Regions from separate parts of the Faecalicoccus sp. genome, predicted to be linked through region 1. Evidence: a T-box and tRNA genes for the amino acid it is inferred to sense, from the RefSeq annotation. Region 1 holds a T-box; the other holds one or more tRNA genes.
What was found. A T-box is a leader RNA that pairs with one kind of tRNA and senses whether it is charged. The one in region 1 lies ahead of serS (serine--tRNA ligase), so its partner is inferred to be a tRNA-Ser.

Region 1 (7,610 bases):
TCTTTATGGATTCTATCAACTAATGAATCAATATTTATATCTTCAGGAAGAATTCCTCTTGATGTATTTATAACTCCATTTAATACATGGTAAACTCCCTTATATTCTTGAATAGATTCAATGGCCAATATGTCTTTCGGGCTTTGTACAACACATAATAATGTATGATTTCTATTTTGATCTGAACAGATTGAACATATATCTCCATCACTGAGATTACCACACACCTTACATGTATCTACACCCTCGATTAAAACTTGTAAGGAATTTACAAATTCTTCTCTTTTTTCCTGTTCCCAATTTAATGTTTCAAAGGCATATCTCTCAGCTGTCTTTCGACCTACTCCTGGTAGATTTTGAAATGCCAGAATCAGATTTTCAAATTTTTTTGGATACATTCTATTCCTCCATTTTTTTATTTTCCTTTTTTAATCATATGATTAGTCATCTATGATTGTTATGCCTGGAAAATAGTTTTTCATCTTTTCTTCAATCGTTTCTTCTCTTACTTCACTTTTTTCAAGTTTTGGTTTAATGATTACCTCAGCAGCTTCTGGTAAAGTATGTGTTAACATTTTTTGTCTAAATTCATCAATTACACGATTATGTTGCACTGAATCAACTGCGAAAACTACCTTAGGTGTTCCTAACAATTGTTCCGTATAGTTTTCATATCCCTCTTCCAACTGCATGGCATTGATCTCTTTTGCCTGAATTTCTGATTTTACACTAACAATCATATACGTGTTTCCACTTGCCACTAAATTCACATTACGTAGTGTTGATGCGTATTTAGCCGCGTCTAAATCAGATAAATACATATCATTATCCTTTAGTTTCAAAGAATCTATTTGTCTTTGTGTCTTCTGAGCACCTACAAGCAATTGTAGTACATATTCATCGCTTAATATGATTTTACGATCTTCTTTTCTCACATCCTTCAATGTTTCACGTGAAACATCAGATATTTCATTTTTTTCCGAAATTGCCTCAAAATCGCTATTTTTCGTACTTTTTTCTTTTATTTCTGATTGTTCAGATACCGTTTCATATGAGTTTTTGCTATTGCTCATAGTAATTTCAGAATCAAAACTCTTATCGATTTTATTCTTTTCTGGCTCTGTTTTCAAAGATATTTCATATGAATCGGCAATTGATTTTAATAAACCTGTTTCTAAATAATCAATTACACTGGATGCATAATTAAATTTACTATATACATCCATCAATTCATCTAAGACACGGATTCTAAATGGAGAAGGTGCCATAGATATCTTTTCTTGAATAATTCTTTTATTTGAATCCGAAACTAAATCTGTATTTGCGGCATAATCTAAAATGATACTGTCTTTTAATAATGAAATTAAATCTTGTGTTAATCGTTTTAAATCCATTCCTGCTTCTTCTGCTTCTTGAAGCTTCTGAACAACAAATTCTATATCTCTTTTGTATAGTGCATAAAATAAATCACCTAATTCATCTAAAGTTACAACACCATAAATCTGACGAACATCATTGACTGTAATCTTGGAAGTGCAAAATGCGACACATTGATCTAATATAGATAACGCATCACGCATCCCTCCATCGCTTAATTGTGCAATTAAACGAATGGCTTCTTGATCAATTTGTATATTCTCTTGTTCACAAACGATTGTTATTCGCTTTGTCAGATCTTCCATGCATACTTTATTAAAATCAAATCGTTGACAACGAGAAATGATAGTTGGAATTACTTTATTAGGCTCTGTTGTTGCCAAAATAAAGACTACATGGGCTGGAGGTTCTTCAATGGTTTTTAAAAGGGCATTAAAAGCACCTGTTGTCATCATATGAACCTCATCAATGATATATACTTTATATTTTCCCTGCATTGGAGCATATTTTACACGTTCGATCAAGTTACGAACTTCATCTACACCATTATTAGATGCAGCATCGATTTCTATGATATCCGGATGATTTCCATTTTGAACCATCTGACAATTCACACATTTTTCACATGGCTTATGATGTTCACTTTCACAATTCAACATCTTCGCAAAGATTTTGGCAACCGTTGTTTTTCCGGTTCCACGAGGTCCGCAAAATAAATAAGCATGTCCTATACGATTCTGATCAATTGCATTTTTTAATGTTTGGATGATATGTCTTTGTCCAACAACATCCTCAAATCTCTGGGGTCTATATTTTCTATATAATGCCTGATACATAAATTCAGACCTCACTTTCTAACCTCTTCATTATAGCATAAAGGCTCAAGCCTTCTTTCGTTTCTGTTTAAAAAACTCCTTTAAAAGACTTGAGCACTCTTCCTCTAATATTCCACTTGTATAACTTGGATAATGATTAAATCCTTTTGTTTCAAATAAGTTGGTACAAGAACCAACACAACCTCCCTTTGGATCGTAGGCGCCATAGACAACACGTTCGATACGAGATTGTATAATAGCACCAGCGCACATCGGACAAGGCTCTAACGTTACATATAACGTACATCCTTCCAACCGCCATGTATTTAATTTCTTACATGCTTTCTGAATAGCCAAAATTTCTGCATGAGCAATGGATTGTTGATTCATCTCTCTTTTATTGTAAGCACGAGCAATGATTTTATCGTCTTTAACAATAACACATCCAATAGGAACTTCATCTTTTGCCGCAGCCATTTTAGCTTGTTTAATTGCTTGTTTCATCCATTTTTCATCATTTAACATATTCGCAGCTTCCTATAAAAAAACTACTACACATGATGGAGCAAACTTAAGGCTGCTTCGTTCCCGACCTGACCTGATTCATTTGACATCATTGTAGTAGCTTTCTTATTATATCATATGAATTTACATTTTCAACAAGTTTATCCTTTTAATCCTCTAGATTGACGATCCATATCTTCAATCACAATATCATAAATTTCTCCTAAGCTGGCACAGTATTCCAATACTTTCCAGGGATCATTGGTATGAAAATGTATTTTGATCAATTCATCATCACCTACTGCCAATAAACAATCTCCTTTAAAATTCTCTATAAAATAATCATGAATCTTATTTTCATCGAGATTTTTACCTTCAATCAATAATTGTGTATCATATTTAAACTCTATCATGATGATTTCCTTTCTTTTTTCATATATCATACTATAAAAAAAGATAATCATAAATTCATATGAATTCACAATTATCTTTTACAGGTTATCCTATTTTCTTTTTACCACCCATATATGGCTGTAATGCTTCTGGAATCAATACACTTCCATCTTCCTGCAGGTTGTTTTCCAGGAATGCGATCAACATACGCGGTGGAGCCACACAAGTATTGTTTAAAGTATGGGCAAAATATTTATTTCCTTTTTCATCTTTTACACGAATGCGAAGACGTCTTGCCTGTGCGTCTGTCAAATTAGAACAGCTACCAACTTCAAAGTATTTTTTCTGTCTAGGAGACCAGGCCTCTACATCCACGGATTTACATTTTAAATCCGCCAAATCACCGGAGCAACATTCCAGTGTTCTTACCGGTACATCTAATGAACGGAAGAATTCTACTGTATTCATGTAAAGTTTTTTAAACCATTCCATACTTTCTTCCGGCTTACATACAACGATCATTTCCTGTTTTTCAAATTGATGAATTCGATAGACACCACGTTCCTCGATACCATGCGCTCCTTTTTCCTTTCTGAAGCATGGAGAGAAAGAAGTATAAGTATAAGGAAGATCTTTTTCATCTAAGATCGTATCAATAAATTTTCCAATCATAGAATGTTCGCTGGTTCCAATCAAATACAGATCTTCGCCTTCAATTTTATACATCATGCCTTCCATTTCCGCAAAGCTCATAACACCATCAACAACGGCAGAACGAATCATATACGGTGGAATACAATAAGTAAATCCTTTATTGATCATAAAATCACGTGCATAGGAAAGTATGGCAGAGTGTAAACGAGCTACATCACCCATTAAATAATAGAATCCATTTCCGGCAACTTTACGAGCACTGTCCAAATCAATTCCATTTAAACGTTCCATGATTTCTGTATGATATGGAATTTCAAAATCTGGTACAACGGGTTCTCCAAATTTTTCTAATTCCACATTTTCTGAATCATCTTTTCCAATAGGAACACTTTCATCGATCATATTAGGAATCATCATCATTTTCTGTTTGACAGATTCTCTTAATTTATCTTCCTTTTCTTCCAAGGCTTCCAATTCCTGAGCAATCGAAGCTACTTTCTGTTTTACTTCTTCTGCTTCCTCTTTTTTACCTTGTCCCATCAAAGCTCCAATTTGTTTGGAAATTGTTTTTCTCTGCCCTCGCAGATCATCTGCATGCTGCTGAGTCTGACGAAGCTCTTTATCTTCCTGTAAAACTTCATTGACCAAAGGAATTTTCGCATCCTGGAATTTTTTCTTCATATTCTCTTTGACCAAATCTGGATTTTCTCGGACAAATTTAATATCTAACATTTCTATATCCTCCTTTTGTCCATTAAAAAAGAGACATGTACCACAAAGGGACGATGTCTCGCGTTGCCACCCTTCTTATCTTAAAAAATAAGATCTCTTGACATGATAACGGTATGTACCGAAAACAGATACTTTTTTCCCTGTTTCACTCAAAGGGGCTTTTCCATTTATCTTCTCGATATTTTCACCAGCCATATCGTCTCTATAAAAAAAGAATAAATGTACTTTTCCTTTTCATTGTTTTCAGTATATTTTATATCATTCTTTCAATAAGAGTGCAAGTTTGAATCGAATAGAATTTTATAGAATACGAATAATCATATGACATTCCTATTCCTGGATCTGTTTAGGCTTTTTAAAGATGCCAAAGACTACAATTAAAATTGCAATCGGACACATGATGGATAAAATAGGTAACGACATATTTAAAATAAAATCTAAACCTAAACTTGAAATAATAAAACTGAAAATCACAAAAAGTAATAACCATTTTTTATAGGAAATCTTTGGAACAAGTTCCTGAAAATATTGGGCACAACAAGATAATAATCCGGTACAAACATTAAAGCAGGCAATAAAGAAAATCATGCCTACTAAGATTTGCGCAAATGATCCAAAACTATTTTCTATAGAATAGACTAAAACTTGTGCACCATTTGTCACTTGATCAAACATACCGGAGCTATGCATTCCTATATAACCGGTAGCACAATAAACAATTGCCAATAACATTCCTGCAATCAGTCCTGCCTTCATAATTTCAATCGTAACTCTTTTTGGCTTTTTAATTCCTAAATCTTGAATGTTGATGGCGATAATAATTCCAAAATTTAAAGCCGCCAAAATATCCATGGTCTGATAGCCATCCACGATTCCGGATAATACCGGTGATGATGCATATCTTGTATAAGGATTCCCAATATGAACAGGAAGCAAAAAAATAGCACCTAAAAATACAATCAATATTAAGATCAATAAGATGGGTGTCATAAATTTTCCTAATAAATTTTTTAATTTATTTGGCTTTAATGCCACAAATCCTGCCAATGTGAAAAAGAGAAGGGAATATATAATTTGAAACAACATGCGATTGTCTTCCTGAATCAAAGATGCCAATGCCATTTCAAATGAAGTCGAAGCGGTTCTGGGAATCGCAACACAGGGTCCAATCAACAAATACACTAGTGTCACAAACACAAGTGTAAAATAAGGATGAATCTGATCTGTCAGATTTTTTAATCCCTGATGCTTGGCAACGACAATAACGGTAACACTGGGAACGACAACTGCCATCAATAAAAATCCAAGGATTGAAAGTAAAAATGAAGAACCGGATTGTGCTCCTAATAAGGGAGGAAAGATCAAATTTCCAGCTCCAAAAAACATTGAAAACAGAGTAAATCCTATTAATATACTATTTTTGATATTTAACTTTTCCATACAATCTCCTTAAAAAAGATCCTTATTGTGATAGACAATAAGGATCTACAGATTTATTCTTCCTGTGTTTCTTCGTCCTCGTCATGATCAACTAAAGTAACCTTGGTCACTTTAGAACCTTCTGTCAGATGAATCAATTTAATTCCCTGCGTATTACGTCCATAAACACCTACACTGGCCAGTGAGATACGAATCATGATACCGGAACTGGATACGATCATTGCATCTTCATCCCCATTGACAGCTTTTACACTGACTAAATTTCCTGTTTTCTCGGTAATATTTATCGTACGTACACCTTTTTTACCACGGGAAGTCAAACGATATTCTTCAAAATCACTGCGTTTACCATATCCATTTTCAGAAACTGATAATACGGTGTTTCCTTCATTGGATAAACAAACACCTACAACGTAGCAGCCATCACAATTAAATCCAAGTACACCAGCTGCATTTCTTCCCATCATACGAATTTGATTTTCTTTGAAGCGTACAGCTTTTCCATTGGATCCGGCAATCATTACTTCATCATCACCGGTCGTTGCCTTGACAAACGCAAGTTCATCTTCTTCTTTTAAGCTGATTGCGATCTTTCCATTACGATTGATATTGTCAAATTCATTTAATGCGGTTCGCTTGGCAATTCCGTTTCTGGTCACAAACAATAAAGTTTTGATATGATCATGTTCTTTAGGAATTGGAAGCAGCACTTTTACCTTTTCATCCTTTTCCAATGTCAGAAGGTTGATGATTGGAAGTCCCTTAGCTGTTCTGGATGCGATAGGAATATTAAATCCCTTCATACGATAAACGCGTCCTTTATTCGTAAACAACAACAACCAGTCATGTGTTGACATGGAAATCAAAGTATCGATGGAATCTTCTTCATTTAATGTCAATGACTTAATACCACGTCCACCACGATTTTGTGTATGATAAGTATCAACCGGTTGACGTTTGATATAGCCTGATTCTGTCAACATAATGATACTGTCTTCTACCGGAATCAGATCCTCATCTTCCATATCAAATGAAGCATCACTGATTTCCGTTTTACGATCATCGCCATATTTTTCATTGATTTCTGTCAGATCTCCACGAATGATCTGTAGTACACGATCATGATTGGCCAGAATATCTTCCAAATCCGCAATTGTCATTAAAATTTCCTGATATTCTTTTTCAATCTTATCTCTTTCCAAACCGGATAATCTTCTTAACTGCATGGCTAAGATAGCCTTAGCCTGTGTTTCAGACAATCCAAAGGTTTCACATAGATCCTGAATCAATCCAGCTTCTTCTTTTTTACTGGAACGAATCAAATGAATGACTTGATCAATATGATCCATCGCAATACGAAGACCTTCTAAAATATGCGCCCTGTCTTTTGCCTTCTTTAAATCAAATTTCGTTTTTCGAACAATAACTTCTACCTGATGATTTAAATAATCATTCAAAATCTCTTTTAAAGAAAGCTGCTTTGGTCTTCCATTCTCCAAAGCCAGCATATTGATTCCAAAGCTTGTCTGTAACGGAGTCAAACGGAAGAGTTGATTTAAGATGACTTCTTCCTGCACATCTTTCTTTAGTTCCAGTACAATACGAATACCTTCACGGTTACTTTCATCATTCAGATAAGTAACACCTTGAATTTCTTTATCACGAATCAGATCCGCCATCTTTTTAATCAAATTC
Region 2 (6,539 bases), on a different contig from region 1:
TTTCTAATTCTTTGATCTTCATATTATATAAATACGAAAAATAATTGAAAAACTATTAAAAAGTTTTGAAGTTTTTTGATATTTTGATCCATTTACACATAAACCTAGAAAAAAAGATTGAAAAGATCATACGTATTGAACAATCATTTTCAATCATTTGTACAAATATTCATTAGGTTTTAGCAACACAGCTCTGTAGGAAATTTAGTACAATTATCCATCAAATTTATGCCAGAATTAGGCCAAGCACAAAAAAAGTCCTTTATGTAAAGGACTTATAGACATATGGGGCGGCTGACGCGATTCGAACGCGCGAATGACGGAGCCACAATCCGCTGTGTTAACCACTTCACCACAACCGCCATAAAGTGCGCCTGGATATTCTTTCCATGTGCTTGTCTATTGTACCCAATTTAATGACGAATGTAAAGAACATTTTTTACTTTTTGTTTCACTTCCGTCTTTCAATTTTTGAAAAACTGGAACATTTGGTTTACTAAACCACATCAACCTCTACGCACTCGAATTTGGTCCTGCGGTTGTACATTCCCTATCAACAAAGGGCTTTCTGGATCGTGTAATCGAACATTTTCTTCTATTCTTTTTTCATCAAAATTGGCATAACAGTATTTACAATAATGACGACACGTGTTGTATTGTCCGATATCGACCATTTCAACACAACCGCAGTCACGAGCTTTCCATTTTTTAAACTTTGTCCCGGTAATCAGAAAAGCCTCTTCGACTGACATACATACATCTTTACGAAAGCCATACTCACAAAGATCTCGCTGTTCAAAACATGTCTGAACACTCATACCATGCTCTTTGGCAATATAAGAAAAAGAAGTACCGATCAACTTGTAATCGGCGTCCGTAACTCTTTGGTTTGTAATTCGGTTTGATGCTTTCTGACATTTTTATAGTCATCTACAAACGATACGATAATTCGATCCACATATCCCTCTAATTCCATACACATCTTTTCAAAAGCTTTTATGTGATATTTCACATCGTATCTTTCGTTTAATAAGATAGGATCATATCGAACCAGTGGTTTAGACTCTTTAGAAAGCTTTGAAAGCTTACGGATGGCATTCAAAATCAGTCTTTTATCTGGTACATAAGGTTCAATATCTTTATGGTAAGGCGTAAAGGTGACTTGAAAAAGAAATGGTTTTTGCAGTGTATGCAAAGAATCTAGAATCGGTAATGGATTCTTAGTACAAAAAACGATCAAATCGATATTCTCTACATTAATTCGAGAGATAGAACATGGATTGAAAGGATTCCGGACAAGAAAATATCCTTCTTTCATTCGATTTAGAAACCATGGTGTATAAAAAGCTACAATATCTGTTCTTCCACTTACGTTGATAATCATAAAGTCATTGTAAATAGTTCTTATGAAAAATTCAAATTATCTCTTTTATCTTTCTATGATTCTTCAAAAATAGCACGCTAAAGATAATATCCTCCAGTGATTTAAACATCATGTTTATAAACAACAAACTGATCAAAACCGCATATACAATTCATAGTAAAAACTCTTGATTCAATTTGATCATGAAAGCTAAAGAAACTTTGATTTTGATGAATAAAAAAAGAACTTCATCTGAAGTTCTTCAATTTAAAAGTGGAGCAGGTGATGAGAATCGAACTCACGTAGTCAGCTTGGAAGGCTGAAGTTCTACCATTGAACTACACCTGCACAAAAATAAATGGCGGTCCAGATGGGACTCGAACCCACGATCTCCTCCGTGACAGGGAGGCATGTTAACCACTACACCACTGGACCAAATTTAGATATTCAATAAAATGGCGGAGAAGGAGAGATTTGAACTCTCGCGCCAGTTTCCCGACCTATACCCTTAGCAGGGGCACCTCTTCAACCACTTGAGTACTTCTCCAAGTTTTAAGATCAAGAACGCTACTCATCAGCGCTTATTTATATTACCATGATACCTGTGCTATTGCAACACTTTTTATAAAATTTTTTTAATTTTTTTTAGCTGATCGACTTCATACGTTGGCATACACGTATTTGTAGCTGTTTTATGCGATGGATTAAACCAGATCGTCTGTATATTCGCATTGATACCTCCCTGAATATCAGCCTGTAAAGAATCGCCGATCACGATTGCCTGCTCATTAGAAATTCCCTGTTCATGTAAACAATGCATAAAAAATTGTTTCGATGGTTTTTGATGACCGATCTTCTCTGAAATATAAAAAGCATCCATATATTGATAAAACCCTGACAGCTGTAAACGATGGATCTGTTGTTCATAGGGTGCATTGGAAGCTGCACAGATCACATACTTTGATTTTAAATACTCTAAAAGTTCTCCGGCTCCTTCTACAGGAATAGCATATTCATGAAGACCTTCGACAAATTTCTTTTCAAGCGTAACCCCATCAAAAGGAATGCCAAGAACCTGAAGAATTGTTTTCCAACGGATTTGGTAATGCTGCTCCTTTGTCAAAACACCATCTTCAATCTGTGTCCAGAGCTTAGAATTGATCTCTAAAAACACCGGAAAAACCGTGTCCTTTGAAAAAGGCAGATGAAAATACGCAAACGCATCTTTCATAGAAGCTAAAGCGCATGCATTAAAATCAAGTAATGTGTTATCTACATCCAATAAGATCGTTGTAAGCATACGATAAGTATAATAAAAAAACGACTAGAATTCTAGTCGTCATGTACATGGATTCGATTCATTGCACGAACCAGTGCCAAGTTGGCACGTTTCATATTTGTCGCGCTGTCTTTTTTGTCTATGCGATCTCTTGCCCGCCTATAAGCTCTCTTGGCGCGTTCAATATCGATATCGCCTTTACCTTCGATTGCATCCGTCAACAACATGGCTTCATTTTTTTCTAAATGAAAGAATCCGCCTGACAGGGCATATTCCAATCTTGTATCTGACTCATCGACTAAAACAAGTTCACATGGAAGGATTGAAGCAAAAATCGGCATATGATTGACCAGAACTGTCATTTCTCCTTCAACACTTGTTAAATGAATGCTCTTCACCTTTTTTTCAAGATAGCGCCCCCTGGGAGTAACGATTTTCAAAGAAATCATATTACTCACCAGCTAACTGTTCTGCTTTTTTTACAGCTTCTTCCACAGTACCTACAAACATAAATGCCTGTTCGGGAAGATCATCAAATTCACCTGCAAGTATGCGTTCAAAAGAGCGAATTGTATCTTCTAAAGGAACATATTTACCGGGAATTCCCGAGAAAACTTCTGCAACATTAAACGGTTGTGACAAGAAGTTACGAACACGTCTGGCACGATTCACAATTTGCTTATCGTCTTCACTTAATTCATCCATACCTAAAATCGCAATAATATCTTGTAATTCTTTATATCTCTGCAGGATACTTTGAACGCCACGAGCTACTTTATAGTGTCTGTCTCCTACAACAAGCGGATCCAAAATTCTTGAGTTGGATTCCAGAGGATCTACTGCCGGATAAATTCCTAAAGCGGCAATATCTCTGTCCAATACCGTTTTGGCATCCAAATGCGTAAATGCAGTCGCCGGAGCTGGATCGGTTAAATCGTCGGCCGGCACATAAATGGCTTGTACAGAAGTAATTGAACCCTCATTGGTGGAAGTAATACGTTCCTGAAGCTGTCCCATCTCCGTTGCCAGCGTTGGCTGATAACCTACAGCACTTGGAACACGTCCTAAAAGAGCACTTACTTCTGATCCTGCCTGGGTAAATCGAAAGATATTGTCAATAAATAATAAAACATCTTGATGATCCTGATCGCGGAAATACTCTGCCATAGTAAGACCTGTCAGACCTACACGCATTCTGGCTCCCGGACTTTCATTCATCTGTCCATATACAAGAACAGTCTTATCAAGGACACCACTATCTTTCATCTCATGGTACATATCATTTCCTTCACGAGTTCTTTCTCCAACACCAACAACAACGGACTTTCCACCATGTTCTTTGGCAATGTTATGAATCAACTCCTGAATCAGAACAGTTTTACCTACACCGGCACCACCAAATAAACCAATCTTCCCTCCTTTTACATAAGGGCAAAGAAGATCAATTACTTTAATTCCTGTTTCCAGAGGAACGCTGGTCGTGCTTTGTTCATCAAAAGCAGGTGCTTCTCGATGAATCGGCGCATAGCTGACATTCTTTACTTCACCTAAACCATCAATCGGACGCCCGAGCACATTAAACATACGTCCCAGTACTGCCTGTCCTACCGGAGCTTGAATTGGTTTACCGGTATCAATAGCTTCCATACCACGCACCAAACCATCTGTACTTCCCATGGCTATACAACGAACGCGATCGGCACCAATACCTTGCTCAACTTCAACAATTAAGCTCTCCTCGTCTTTTCTTTTAATTTCAATTGCGTTCAAAAGGTCAGGTAAACGATCCTCATCAAATTGTATGTCGACAACAGGACCGATGATTTGTACAACTTTTCCAATATTTTCTGACATTTTCTACCTCCTAAACTAATGCATTGGCACCGCCAACAATTTCAGTAATTTCTTGTGTAATAGCAGCCTGACGAGCTTGGTTAAATGCCAGTTCCAGAGTTGCCTGTAACTCATCGGCATTGTCCGTTGCGCTTTCCATTGCCATTCTTCGTGAAGCTTGTTCACTCGTTTTACTCTCTAACACCTTAGAAAACAAAATGGATTTGGCAGCCATAGGTATTACATCTTTTAACATACTTTGCTGGTCCGGTTCGAAAATCATTTCCGCTTTCGCTATATGCTCCTTCTCTTCCTGTTTGGATACTGGAAGAATGGTTTCTAAAGTAGGAACAAAGGTTAATGTATTTTTATAATGTGTATATAAAACTTGTATACTTGAAATTTCTTTTTGTTCATAAAGTTGTAAGGCTTCATCCATTTTTGTTGCCAAAGATGTATACACATTGTCTTCATTTAATTCAGGCAAAGAATCATAAACACTGTAATCCCGATTTTTGATCCAGTTTATCCCACGAGAGCCAATCATTATGATCTTGTCATCTTTAGAAATATGGCTTTGGATCATTTTGTGGATGTTTGCATTGTATCCTCCACAAAGTCCCATATCGCTGGTTACAACAAAAATCAATTTGGGTTTAGAAACATCCGAATTAAGATAGATAGAATTCTTGTGAGCCGAATATAATACCAAAGTCAAAAGCGTCTGTAAACTATCCGCATATTCACGATTCTCTTCCATTCTTTGTTTTTGTTTAGTTAACTTACTGGAAGCTACCAGCTGCATAGCTCTGGTAATTTTTTTGGTTGATTCTACGGACTTAATTCGGGCCTGTATTGCTTGTCGAGTCTGCGCCATAAATTAGGCACCCTCTGTCGCAAAAAAATTCTTAGAATATGCATCTAAAGCGGTTTTCATTTGTGTCTCTAACTCATCATCCAATTCCTTCTTGGTCTCAATCTGATCGAAGATAAAAGGATATTCTCTATGGGCAAATGCAAGCAGTCCGGCTTCAAAAGCTTGTACTTTTTCCACAGGCACCTCTTTTAAGTACTTATGCTTAGCAGCATACAGAGAAAGGATTTGTTCGCTGACACGTAAAGGTGCATACTGTTTTTGAATCAACAATTGAATCAATCTGGCACCATGCTCCAAAACTTCCTTTGTGGCGGCATCTAGATCAGATCCAAATTTTGAGAATGCTTCCATTTCTCGATATTGTGCCAATTCCAGTTTTAAAGATCCGGAGACTTGTTTCATGGCTTTGATTTGTGCGGCAGAACCAACACGGCTCACTGAAAATCCGGAATCTACACTTGGTCGAATCCCTTGATTAAACATATCTGTTTTTAAGAAAATCTGTCCATCGGTAATGGAAATGACATTCGTCGGAATATAAGCTGAAATATCACCAGCTTGCGTTTCGATAATTGGCAAAGCCGTCATAGAACCATTTCCATAATTCTCATTTAGACGAGCAGCTCTCTCTAATAAACGAGAATGCAAATAGAAAACATCACCCGGATAAGCTTCACGTCCCGGTGGTCTTCTTAAAAGTAACGACATGGTACGATAAGCTACCGCATGTTTGGATAGATCATCATAAACAATCAGGACATCCTGACCATTTTCCATCCATTCTTCCCCCATGGCACAACCGGCATAAGGAGCTAAATATTGTAAAGGGGCAGGCTCACTTGCCGTAGACACAACAATTGTTGTGTATTCCATTGCCTTATGCTGTTTCAATTTTTCGACAATTTGAGCTACCGTACTTGCCTTTTGTCCGATCGCAACATAGATACATTTTACATTTTGATCTCTTTGATTAATAATCGTATCGATTGCGATAGCGGTTTTACCTGTCTGACGGTCACCAATGATCAACTCACGTTGTCCTCTACCGATAGGGATCATAGAATCAATAATTTTTAGACCTGTCTGTAAAGGAACGGAAACACTTTTCCTTGTCATAACACCCGGTGCTACTCGTTCTACCGGACGCGTTTGGGAAGTCTCTAAACTTCCTTTCCCATCAATTGGCT

Region 2: it encodes a tRNA-Ser, which carries the amino acid that the T-box ahead of serS (serine--tRNA ligase) is inferred to sense. The anticodon was not compared.

The regions. Positions count from the first base shown of each region.
Region 1 is NZ_JAXKBY010000157.1:455-8,064, reverse strand. Features, by position in the region: gene recR (recombination mediator RecR) at 1-398, opposite strand, end outside; gene dnaX (DNA polymerase III subunit gamma/tau) at 441-2,213, opposite strand; gene tadA (tRNA adenosine(34) deaminase TadA) at 2,259-2,717, opposite strand; RNA gene ffs (signal recognition particle sRNA small type) at 2,728-2,825, opposite strand; gene U0M88_RS07515 (kinase to dihydroxyacetone kinase) at 2,858-3,109, opposite strand; gene serS (serine--tRNA ligase) at 3,195-4,475, opposite strand; T-box leader at 4,519-4,722, opposite strand; gene brnQ (branched-chain amino acid transport system II carrier protein) at 4,806-5,915, opposite strand; partial or broken gene gyrA (DNA gyrase subunit A) at 5,969-7,610, opposite strand, start outside.
Region 2 is NZ_JAXKBY010000203.1:211-6,749, reverse strand. Features, by position in the region: partial or broken gene U0M88_RS09560 (UPF0758 domain-containing protein) at 1-22, opposite strand, end outside; tRNA gene U0M88_RS09555 (tRNA-His) at 287-362, opposite strand; partial or broken gene U0M88_RS09550 (DUF1848 domain-containing protein) at 507-1,384, opposite strand; tRNA gene U0M88_RS09545 (tRNA-Gly) at 1,638-1,711, opposite strand; tRNA gene U0M88_RS09540 (tRNA-Asp) at 1,723-1,798, opposite strand; tRNA gene U0M88_RS09535 (tRNA-Ser) at 1,820-1,910, opposite strand; gene U0M88_RS09530 (YjjG family noncanonical pyrimidine nucleotidase) at 1,986-2,663, opposite strand; gene atpC (ATP synthase F1 subunit epsilon) at 2,696-3,091, opposite strand; gene atpD (F0F1 ATP synthase subunit beta) at 3,093-4,496, opposite strand; gene atpG (ATP synthase F1 subunit gamma) at 4,507-5,352, opposite strand; partial or broken gene atpA (F0F1 ATP synthase subunit alpha) at 5,356-6,539, opposite strand, start outside.